One region of the Klebsiella sp. Sb-30 genome, then DNA from elsewhere that is predicted to be linked to it. Evidence: predicted binding sites of a transcription regulator. Region 1 holds the regulator's gene; each other region holds the start of a gene.
What was found. Region 1 encodes sigma-54, which starts transcription at its own class of promoters, with help from an activator protein. Its sites were predicted from a motif close to GTTGGCACANNTTTCGCTNT; they were not measured.

Region 1 (3,283 bases):
CTCTTCATCGCTTTGCGCTGCGCGCAGGCGACGGCAAATCGTTTTATCCGCCAGTCGTTTTGCAACCAGAGACAGCGTATGCAGATGGGTTTTGGTCTGGTCAGCCGGGACCAGAAGCGCAAACAGCAGATCGACCGGCTGATTGTCGATGGCATCAAATGCGATCGGAGTCTCCAGCTGGACAAACACGCCAACGGCGCGCAGCGTATCCTCTTCAAGTTTACCGTGCGGAATGGCAATCCCGTTGCCAATCCCGGTACTGCCCATTTTCTCGCGGGTAAGGATCGCCTCAAACACCACCTGCGGCGGCAAACCTAACTGTTTTGCTGCCAGTTCACTGATGATTTCCAGCGCGCGCTTTTTGCTCTGGCAGTGAACCTGGCTACGGGTACATTCCTGGTTAAGGACGTTGCTCAGTTGTAGAGCCGAATCGTTGTTCATCATAATTTCACCTGAGCGCGCCCCTTGCCTGCTACCGATGAAGGCTGGCAGCAGGCAAGGGCGGCGCCCGGACAATTAGTGTTGTTTTAGTTTATCTTTATGTTTTGTTAACTGTCTTGCCAGCTTATCGATGAGTCCATCGATAGCGGCATACATATCCTGCCCTTCCGCACTGGCATGGATTTCGCCACCGTTGACATGCAGATTGGCATCCGCAATTTGCGTCACCTTCTCTACTTTTAACACAATATAGACCTGATTGATCCTGTCGAAAAACTGCTCCAGCTTGCTGAACTTCGCATTAACGAATTCGCGCAGTGCAGGGGTGATCTCGACGTTGTGTCCTGTAATGTTGAGCTGCATAGTGTCTTCCTTATCGGTTGTATCAAACCAGTTGTTTACGCTGGTTAGATGGCGGAATGGATAAAGACTCTCGGTACTTAGCGACGGTACGACGTGCCACCATGATACCCTGTTCGGACAGGATGGTGGTCAGCTTACTGTCACTCAACGGCTTCGCGGGATTCTCCGCGGCGATTAACTTCTTCACCAGCGCACGAATGGCCGTCGACGATGCCTCGCCGCCGCCTTCCGTATTCACGTGGCTGGAAAAGAAATATTTCAGCTCAAAAATACCGCGCGGACTGTGCAGATATTTTTGGGTGGTAACGCGTGAAATGGTGGATTCATGCATTTCGACGGCCTGAGCAATATCCGCCAGCACCATCGGTTTCATGAACTCTTCACCCTGATCGAAGAAGGCCTGCTGCTGTTCGACGATGCAGCGGCTGACGCGCAACAGCGTATCATTGCGGCTTTCCAGACTCTTGATCAGCCAGCGAGCTTCCTGCAGGTTGCTGCGGATAAACTGGCTGTCTGCATCATTGCGCGCGCTATTGCCCATGGCCGCGTAATGCTGATTAATCTTCAGACGTGGGATGCTGTCGGAGTTAAGCTCCACGACCCAGCGGCCGCTGACCTTACGTACCAGCACGTCGGGAATGACGTATTCCGGCTCGCTGGTCTGAATCGACTGACCGGGGCGCGGATCGAGGGACTGGATGAGATTAACGGCTTCTTTCAGCACCTCTTCTTTCAGTCGGGTGACGCGCATCAGGGAGCGGAAATCATGGTTGGCGAGCAGATCGAGATGATCGCTGATGATCAGCCGGGCTTCTTCCAGCCACGGCGTCTCTTTAGCATATTGGGAAAGCTGAACCAGCAGACAGTCGCGCAGATCTTTTGCCGCGACGCCGACCGGGTCAAAGCGCTGGATACGCTTTAGCACCGCTTCCACTTCTTCGAGACCAATGTCGTCATCGTCGATACTCTCGACAATATCTTCCAGCCGAATAGTGAGATAGCCGGTGTCATCAACGGCATCGACAATCGAGGTGGCAATGGCGCGGTCGGTGTCGGTAAACGGCGTCAGTTCAACCTGCCACATCAGGTAATCCTGCAGGCTTTGGGTCGTTTCGCCTTGATAGACAGGCAGCTCGTCGTCCTGGTAATCAACGCCGTTTCCGGACGGGGTGCCGGCGGTGTAGATTTCATCCCAGCTGGCGTCGAGCGGCAGCTCTTCCGGCATATCTTTTTGTTCAAGAGCGTCGACGGTGTCCAGCGATTCGCGGTCCTCGACCTCTTTGGTTTCTACCTCATCGTGAAGATCGGTTTGCTCAAGCAGCGGATTACTCTCCAGCGCCTGCTGGAGTTCTTGCTGGAGTTCTAACGTGGACAGCTGCAGCAGGCGAATAGCCTGTTGCAGTTGTGGCGTCATGGCAAGCTGTTGGCTTAGCCTTAATTGCAAACCTTGCTTCATATTCAGGGCTAATATCTCCGGCTAAAACGTCTGTAACCTCTACCCTATCAGAGTCTGAAGTCTTCCCCAAGATACACGCGCTTAACCTGCTCGTCTTCAAGGATTTGCTGCGGGGTGCCGTGGGCGATCAGGTGGCCCTGGCTGACGATATAGGCGCGTTCGCAGACGGCCAGCGTCTCCCTGACGTTATGGTCGGTGATCAGCACGCCAAGACCGCTGTCGCGCAGATGTTCGATGATGCGTTTGATATCAATAACGGAAATGGGGTCAACGCCGGCAAAAGGCTCATCCAGCAGAATGAATTTCGGATTAGCGGCCAGCGCGCGGGCGATTTCAACGCGGCGGCGTTCACCGCCGGAAAGCGCCTGTCCCAGGCTGTCGCGCAGATGCTCGATGTGAAATTCTTCCATCAGCTCTTTCGCGCGGTCTTCACGCTGCTCGCTGCTGAGATCGTCGCGAATCTGCAAAACCGCCATTAAATTATCGTACACGCTCAGGCGGCGGAAAATGGAAGCTTCCTGCGGCAGATAGCCGATCCCCCGACGCGCGCGGGCATGCAGCGGCAGCAGGCTGATATCTTCATCGTCGATAATAATGTTGCCAGCGTCGCGCGGCACAATGCCGACCACCATGTAGAAGGTCGTGGTTTTACCGGCGCCGTTTGGCCCGAGGAGGCCAACGATCTCGCCAGAGTTCACGGTCAGACTGACATCTTCCACCACGCGGCGGCCTTTATACGCCTTGGCGAGATTCTTTGCGGTTAATGTTGCCATAACGAATTAGTTACCCTTCTTTTGCTGGTTGGTGCTTTTGTCTTGCAGCTGCGAAGGAACCAGAACCGTCGTCACGCGTCCGCCTTTATTGCTGAACGCCTGCATTTTCTGCTCTTTCACCAGATAGGTAATTTTGTCGCCCTGGATGTTGCTATCGATCTGTTCCAGATGCGCATTACCGGTCAGGACGACGAAATCATTCTGCAATTCATAGTGCATTTTTTGCGCGCGGCCTTTCACCGGCTTGCCG
Region 2 (3,283 bases), 620 kb from region 1:
ATGTTTTCGATCAGAACTGACAGGTGCAGTTCACCACGACCGGAAACGCGGAATGCATCAGCATCCGGAGTTTCTTCAACGCGCAGCGCCACGTTATGCACCAGCTCTTTGTTCAGACGGTCAAGAATCTGACGAGAGGTAACGTACTTACCTTCTTTACCACAGAACGGAGAGGTGTTAACGCAGAAGAACATGGATACGGTTGGCTCATCGACTGACAGCGCCGGCAGCGCTTCAACATTCTGCGGATCGCAGATGGTGTCAGAGATGTTCAGTTCGCCCAGACCGGTGATCGCGATGATATCGCCCGCTTCAGCAATATCGCTGTCGATACGCTCCAGACCCAGGTGGGTCAGAACTTTACCCACTTTACCGTTACGGGTTTTGCCTTCGCTATCAACGATAGTGACCTGCTGGTTTGGCTTCACTTTACCGCGTTTGATGCGGCCGATGCCAATGACGCCAACGTAGTTGTTGTAATCCAGCTGGGAGATTTGCATCTGCAGCGGACCGTCAAGGTCAACGTTCGGTGCCGGAACACGATCGACGATGGTCTGATACAGCGGAGTCATATCTTCAGCCATATCTTCGTGATCCAGACCCGCAATACCGTTCAGCGCAGAAGCGTAAACGATCGGGAAGTCCAGCTGTTCGTCGGTCGCGTCGAGGTTAACGAACAGGTCGAATACCTGATCGACAACCCAGTCAGGACGCGCGCCAGGACGGTCAACTTTGTTGATGACAACAATGGGCTTCAGGCCATGAGCAAATGCCTTCTTGGTTACGAAGCGCGTCTGCGGCATTGGGCCATCCATTGCGTCAACAACCAGCAGAACGGAATCAACCATGGACATTACACGCTCAACTTCACCACCGAAGTCGGCGTGCCCAGGGGTATCAACGATGTTGATACGGTAGTCATTCCATTTAATGGCGGTGTTTTTCGCGAGGATGGTAATCCCGCGCTCTTTCTCCAAATCGTTGGAGTCCATCACTCGCTCTTGAGTTTCGGCACGCGCGTCGAACGTACCGGATTGCTGCAGCAGCTTATCAACCAGGGTAGTTTTACCATGGTCAACGTGCGCGATGATGGCGATATTACGCAAATTTTCGATCACAACTTTGCCTCAGGCATTAGAAATAGCGCGTTATTGTACACGGATTAATCGCAGTACAAAACAGGATCACAAACATCCTCCACAAACAAGTATTGCAGAGTTTCTTTGTGATCGCTTTCACGGAGCGTTAAAAGGGTTATTCAAGGTCAATTGCACCAAATTAGTGCCCAATGTTCACACAATTGCACTATATTGGTGCAATGCATTCATAATGGTGCAGCCCTTTTGCACGATGGAGTGCATGATAACGCCTTTTGGGGGCAATTTAAAAGTTGGCACAGATTTCGCTTTATCTTTTTTAAGGCAACAACGCCACATTAAGCAGTTAAAAAGTTTTCGTTACCACGACGACAATGACCAATCCGGGAGAGTTTAAGTATGTCCGCTGAACACGTTTTGACGATGCTGAACGAGCACGAAGTGAAGTTTGTCGATCTGCGCTTCACCGATACCAAAGGTAAAGAACAGCACGTCACAATTCCTTCTCATCAGGTAAATGCCGAATTCTTCGAAGAAGGCAAAATGTTTGATGGCTCCTCGATTGGTGGCTGGAAAGGTATTAACGAATCTGACATGGTTCTGATGCCGGATGCGACCACTGCGCTGATCGACCCGTTCTATGAAGAACCGACGCTGATCATCCGCTGTGATATCCTGGAACCAGGCACGCTGCAGGGCTACGACCGTGACCCGCGCTCCATCGCCAAACGCGCGGAAGAATACCTGCGCTCTACCGGTCTGGCGGACACCGTTCTGTTCGGGCCAGAACCAGAGTTCTTCCTGTTCGACGATATCCGTTTCGGTGCCTCTATTTCTGGCTCCCACGTTGCTATCGACGACATCGAAGGCGCATGGAACTCCTCCACCAAATACGAAGGTGGTAACAAAGGCCACCGCCCAGGCGTGAAAGGCGGTTACTTCCCGGTTCCGCCGGTTGACTCCTCTCAGGACATCCGTTCTACCATGTGTATGATCATGGAAGAGATGGGCCTGGTTGTTGAAGCTCACCACCACGAAGTGGCTACCGCGGGTCAGAACGAAATCGCGACCCGTTTCAACACCATGACCAAAAAAGCGGACGAAATTCAGATCTACAAATACGTTGTGCACAACGTTGCGCACCGTTTCGGTAAAACCGCGACCTTCATGCCGAAGCCGATGTTCGGTGATAACGGTTCCGGTATGCACTGCCACATGTCTCTGTCCAAGAACGGCGTTAACCTGTTCTCTGGCGACAAATATGCAGGCCTGTCTGAACAAGCGCTGTACTACATCGGCGGCGTTATCAAGCACGCTAAAGCGATCAACGCCCTGGCAAACCCGACCACCAACTCGTACAAGCGTCTGGTCCCGGGTTACGAAGCACCGGTCATGCTGGCTTACTCTGCCCGTAACCGTTCCGCTTCCATCCGTATCCCGGTAGTCACCTCGCCGAAAGCACGCCGTATCGAAGTGCGCTTCCCGGACCCGGCGGCTAACCCGTACCTGTGCTTCGCAGCACTGCTGATGGCAGGCCTTGACGGTATCAAGAACAAAATCCATCCGGGCGAAGCGATGGACAAAAACCTGTACGACCTGCCGCCGGAAGAAGCGAAAGAGATCCCACAGGTTGCAGGCTCTCTGGAAGAAGCACTGAACGCGCTGGACGCTGACCGTGAGTTCCTGACCGCTGGCGGCGTGTTCACCAACGACGCTATCGATGCTTACATCGCCCTGCGTATTGAAGAAAACGACCGCGTACGTATGACTCCGCACCCGGTTGAATTCGAACTGTACTACAGCGTCTGATTTTGCTGTAAATCCCCGGTATTCCGTGTTGTGGCGTGGGGTACCGTGGATATTTTGTTGCCGTGGAAACTTTCAGCCCATCTCAGGATGGGCTTTTTTCTCCACCAACACTCTGATCTCATGCGCTTTTTACCTATAAAAAGCTATACTGCACTAAAATAGTGCACTCTTTTCAGGAGACTGTCAGATGGCAACAGGCACTCAGCCCGATGCTGGGCAGATCCTTAACTCTTTAATCAACAGTATCTTACTGGTCGATGACGACCTGGCGGTGCATTACGCGAACCCGGCCGCGCAGCAGCTGCTGGCGCAAAGTTCACGTAAGCTCTTTGGCACGCCGCTTCCGGAACTGTTGAGCTACTTTTCACTGAATATCG
Region 3 (3,283 bases), 570 kb from region 1:
CGCGCACGTTGCCAGGCCACGGCCAGCTGCGCAGACTTGCCCGCGTGGCATCGCTCAGCACCACCTGCGCCAGCCCCATCCGCAGGCGGCACTGTTCGCAGAAATATCCCGCCAGCAGCACCACGTCATCGTCGCGATCGCGCAGCGCCGGCACCGAGAGCGGAAACACGCTCAGGCGGTGATAGAGATCGGCGCGAAAACGGCCGGCAATCACCTCCTGGCGCAGATCGCGGTTGGTGGCCGCCAGTACCCGTACATCAACCCGCAGGCTGCGATCGTCGCCCACGCGTTGGATATCGCCATACTGCAATACGCGCAGCAGTTTAGCCTGTAGCGCCAGCGACAGCTCCCCAATCTCATCAAGAAACAGGGTCCCGTTATCGGCCATTTCAAACTTGCCGCTGCGGTTGCTGATAGCCCCGGTAAACGCCCCTTTCACATGCCCGAACAGCTCGCTTTCCGCCACGCTCTCCGGCAGCGCTGCACAGTTCAGATAGATCAGCGGATTGGCCGCCCGCGGCGACCCTTGATGAACCGCTTTCGCCACCAGTTCTTTGCCGGTGCCGGTTTCGCCGCTAATCAACACGTTCAAATCCGACGCGGCGACGATATCAATCTCTTTTTTCAGCTGCTGTATCGGCGCCGACAGGCCGATAATCTCCTGACGGTCGGGGGGCGTATAGCTCGCGCTCGCCTCCGGCAGCACGTTCTGATTTTCGAGACGGGCAATGAGCAGCGCGTTATTCAGCGCTCCTGCCACCAGGGCGGCAATCAGCCGTAGCTCCTCATCGCTAAAGCTATCGAAACGGTCGGCGTCCATACCGTCCAGGGTCAATGCGCCTATCAGGGTTTGTCCGGCAAACAGCGGCAGCCCAACGCAGGCGTGAACCTTGAGACTCTCCTGGCCGGGAATCAGCCCGTCATAAGGGTCGGGCAGATCGCTGTCCGCCGGGAAGCGCACGACGTCCCCCGCGCGAGCAATCGCCTCCAGCCGCGGGTGCCCGGCCAGCGCAAAGCGTCGCCCCAGCACATCCTGCGCCAGTCCGTCGATCGCCAGCGGCACAAACTGATGGGCGTCGTAGCGCAGCAGCGCCGAGGCATCGCATCCCAGCACCTGCCGTAGGGTGGCGATCAGACGCGAGAATCGGTCGGCGTGACCAATATCGCTTTGTAAATCAATGGCGATTTTCGCCAGAACCTGCAGGGAAAAGCTCATTGCAGCCTCATTGTCATTTTGACACCATTAATTGTCATAACGACTATTTTAACCATTGTCATTTTGACATCAATTAGTTTAGCAAAAAACATTAAAAACATTAAAAATCAATCAATTAAAAAGTTGGCACGTAACTTGATATAAGCAACTCATCTTATTTGAACACGCTGAATTAATTGAGGTTGCTATGTCTATTCTGGTTAAAAATAACATTCATTGGGTTGGCCAACGTGACTGGGAAGTGCGTGATTTTCACGGCACCGAATACAAAACGCTGCGCGGCAGCAGCTATAACAGCTATCTCATCCGGGAAGAGAAAAATGTCCTGATTGATACCGTCGATCATAAATTCAGCCGCGAGTTCGTGCAGAACCTGCGTAGCGAGATCGATCTTGCCGATATTGACTACATCGTGATTAACCACGCGGAAGAAGACCATGCCGGCGCGCTGACCGAATTGATGAACAGTATCCCGGATACGCCGATTTACTGCACCGCCAATGCCATTGACTCCATAACCGGCCATCACCATCACCCGGAGTGGAATTTTAAGGTGGTGAAAACCGGAGACAGCCTCGACATCGGCAACGGCAAGCAGCTGATCTTCGTCGAAACGCCCATGCTGCACTGGCCGGACAGCATGATGACCTATATGACCGGCGATGCGGTCCTGTTCAGCAACGACGCCTTCGGCCAGCACTATTGCGACGAGCACCTGTTTAATGACGAAGTCGACCAGACCGAGCTGTTCGAGCAGTGCCAGCGCTACTATGCCAACATCCTGACCCCGTTCAGCCGCCTGGTGACGCCAAAAATCACCGAAATTCTCGGCTTCAACCTGCCGGTCGACATGATAGCCACCTCCCACGGCGTGGTCTGGCGCGACAACCCGACCCAAATCGTCGAGCTGTACCTGAAATGGGCCGCCGATTACCAGGAAGACCGCATCACGCTCTTCTATGACACCATGTCGAACAATACCCGCATGATGGCCGATGCTATCGCCCAGGGAATTACCGACGTGGACCCGCGCGTGGCGGTGAAAATCTTCAACGTCGCCCGTAGCGATAAAAACGAAATACTGACCAACGTCTTCCGCTCAAAAGGGGTGCTGGTCGGCACCTCGACCATGAATAATGTGATGATGCCGAAAATCGCCGGACTGGTTGAAGAGATGACCGGCCTGCGTTTTCGCAATAAGCGCGCCAGCGCCTTCGGCTCTCACGGCTGGAGCGGCGGTGCGGTCGATCGCCTGTCCACCCGCTTACAGGATGCCGGTTTTGAAATGTCCCTGAGCCTGAAGGCCAAATGGCGCCCGGACCTCGACGCGCTGGAGCTGTGCCGCGAACACGGCCGTGAAATTGCCCGCCAGTGGGCGCTCTCCCCGCTGCCGGTCGCCGCAGTACAAACCGCGCCGGAACAAGAAAACTGCGCCTGTGCCGCGGCAGCAGCAGCCGATCTCGGCCCGTCGATGCAGTGCAGCGTCTGCCAGTGGGTTTACGATCCGGCGAAAGGCGAACCGAACCAGGATGTCCAGCCGGGGACGCCGTGGAGCGAGGTCCCGGATAACTTCCTGTGCCCTGAGTGCTCTCTCGGCAAAGATGTCTTTGACGTTCTGGCAACGGAGGCAAAATGAGTGATGGCATCGTCATCATCGGCTCGGGCTTTGCGGCCCGTCAGCTGGTGAAAAATATCCGCAAGCAGGATACCCACATTCCGCTGACGCTGATCGCCGCCGACAGCATGGATGAGTACAACAAACCGGACCTCAGCCATGTGGTCAGCCGCGGCCAACGTGCCGACGATCTGACCCTGCAAACGGCGGGCGAATTCGCCGAGCAGTACCATCTGCGTCTGTTCCCGTACACCTGGGTCAGTGACCTCGACGCCGCAGCGAAAGTGGTGAAAAGTCAGGATCGCGAATGGCGCTACGACAAGCTGGTACTGGCCACCGGCGCCGCACCGTTTATCCCGCCGGTACCCGGGCATGAACTGATGCTGACCCTCAACAGCCAGCGCGAGTACGGCGCCGCGCAGAGTCAGCTCCACGATGCGCAACGCGTGCTG

Region 2: a site for sigma-54 is predicted at 1,390-1,409, ahead of glnA (glutamate--ammonia ligase). Genes of this name have one in related genera too.
Region 3: a site for sigma-54 is predicted at 1,339-1,358, ahead of norV (anaerobic nitric oxide reductase flavorubredoxin). Genes of this name have one in related genera too.

The regions. Positions count from the first base shown of each region.
Region 1 is NZ_CM172749.1:550,217-553,499, forward strand. Features, by position in the region: gene ptsN (PTS IIA-like nitrogen regulatory protein PtsN) at 1-444, opposite strand, end outside; gene hpf (ribosome hibernation promoting factor) at 517-804, opposite strand; gene rpoN (RNA polymerase factor sigma-54) at 827-2,260, opposite strand; gene lptB (LPS export ABC transporter ATP-binding protein) at 2,308-3,033, opposite strand; gene lptA (lipopolysaccharide ABC transporter substrate-binding protein LptA) at 3,040-3,283, opposite strand, start outside.
Region 2 is NZ_CM172749.1:5,312,634-5,315,916, forward strand. Features, by position in the region: gene typA (ribosome-dependent GTPase TypA) at 1-1,118, opposite strand, end outside; gene glnA (glutamate--ammonia ligase) at 1,497-2,906, shown strand; gene glnL (nitrogen regulation protein NR(II)) at 3,094-3,283, shown strand, end outside.
Region 3 is NZ_CM172749.1:1,123,736-1,127,018, reverse strand. Features, by position in the region: gene norR (nitric oxide reductase transcriptional regulator NorR) at 1-1,216, opposite strand, end outside; gene norV (anaerobic nitric oxide reductase flavorubredoxin) at 1,404-2,852, shown strand; gene norW (NADH:flavorubredoxin reductase NorW) at 2,849-3,283, shown strand, end outside.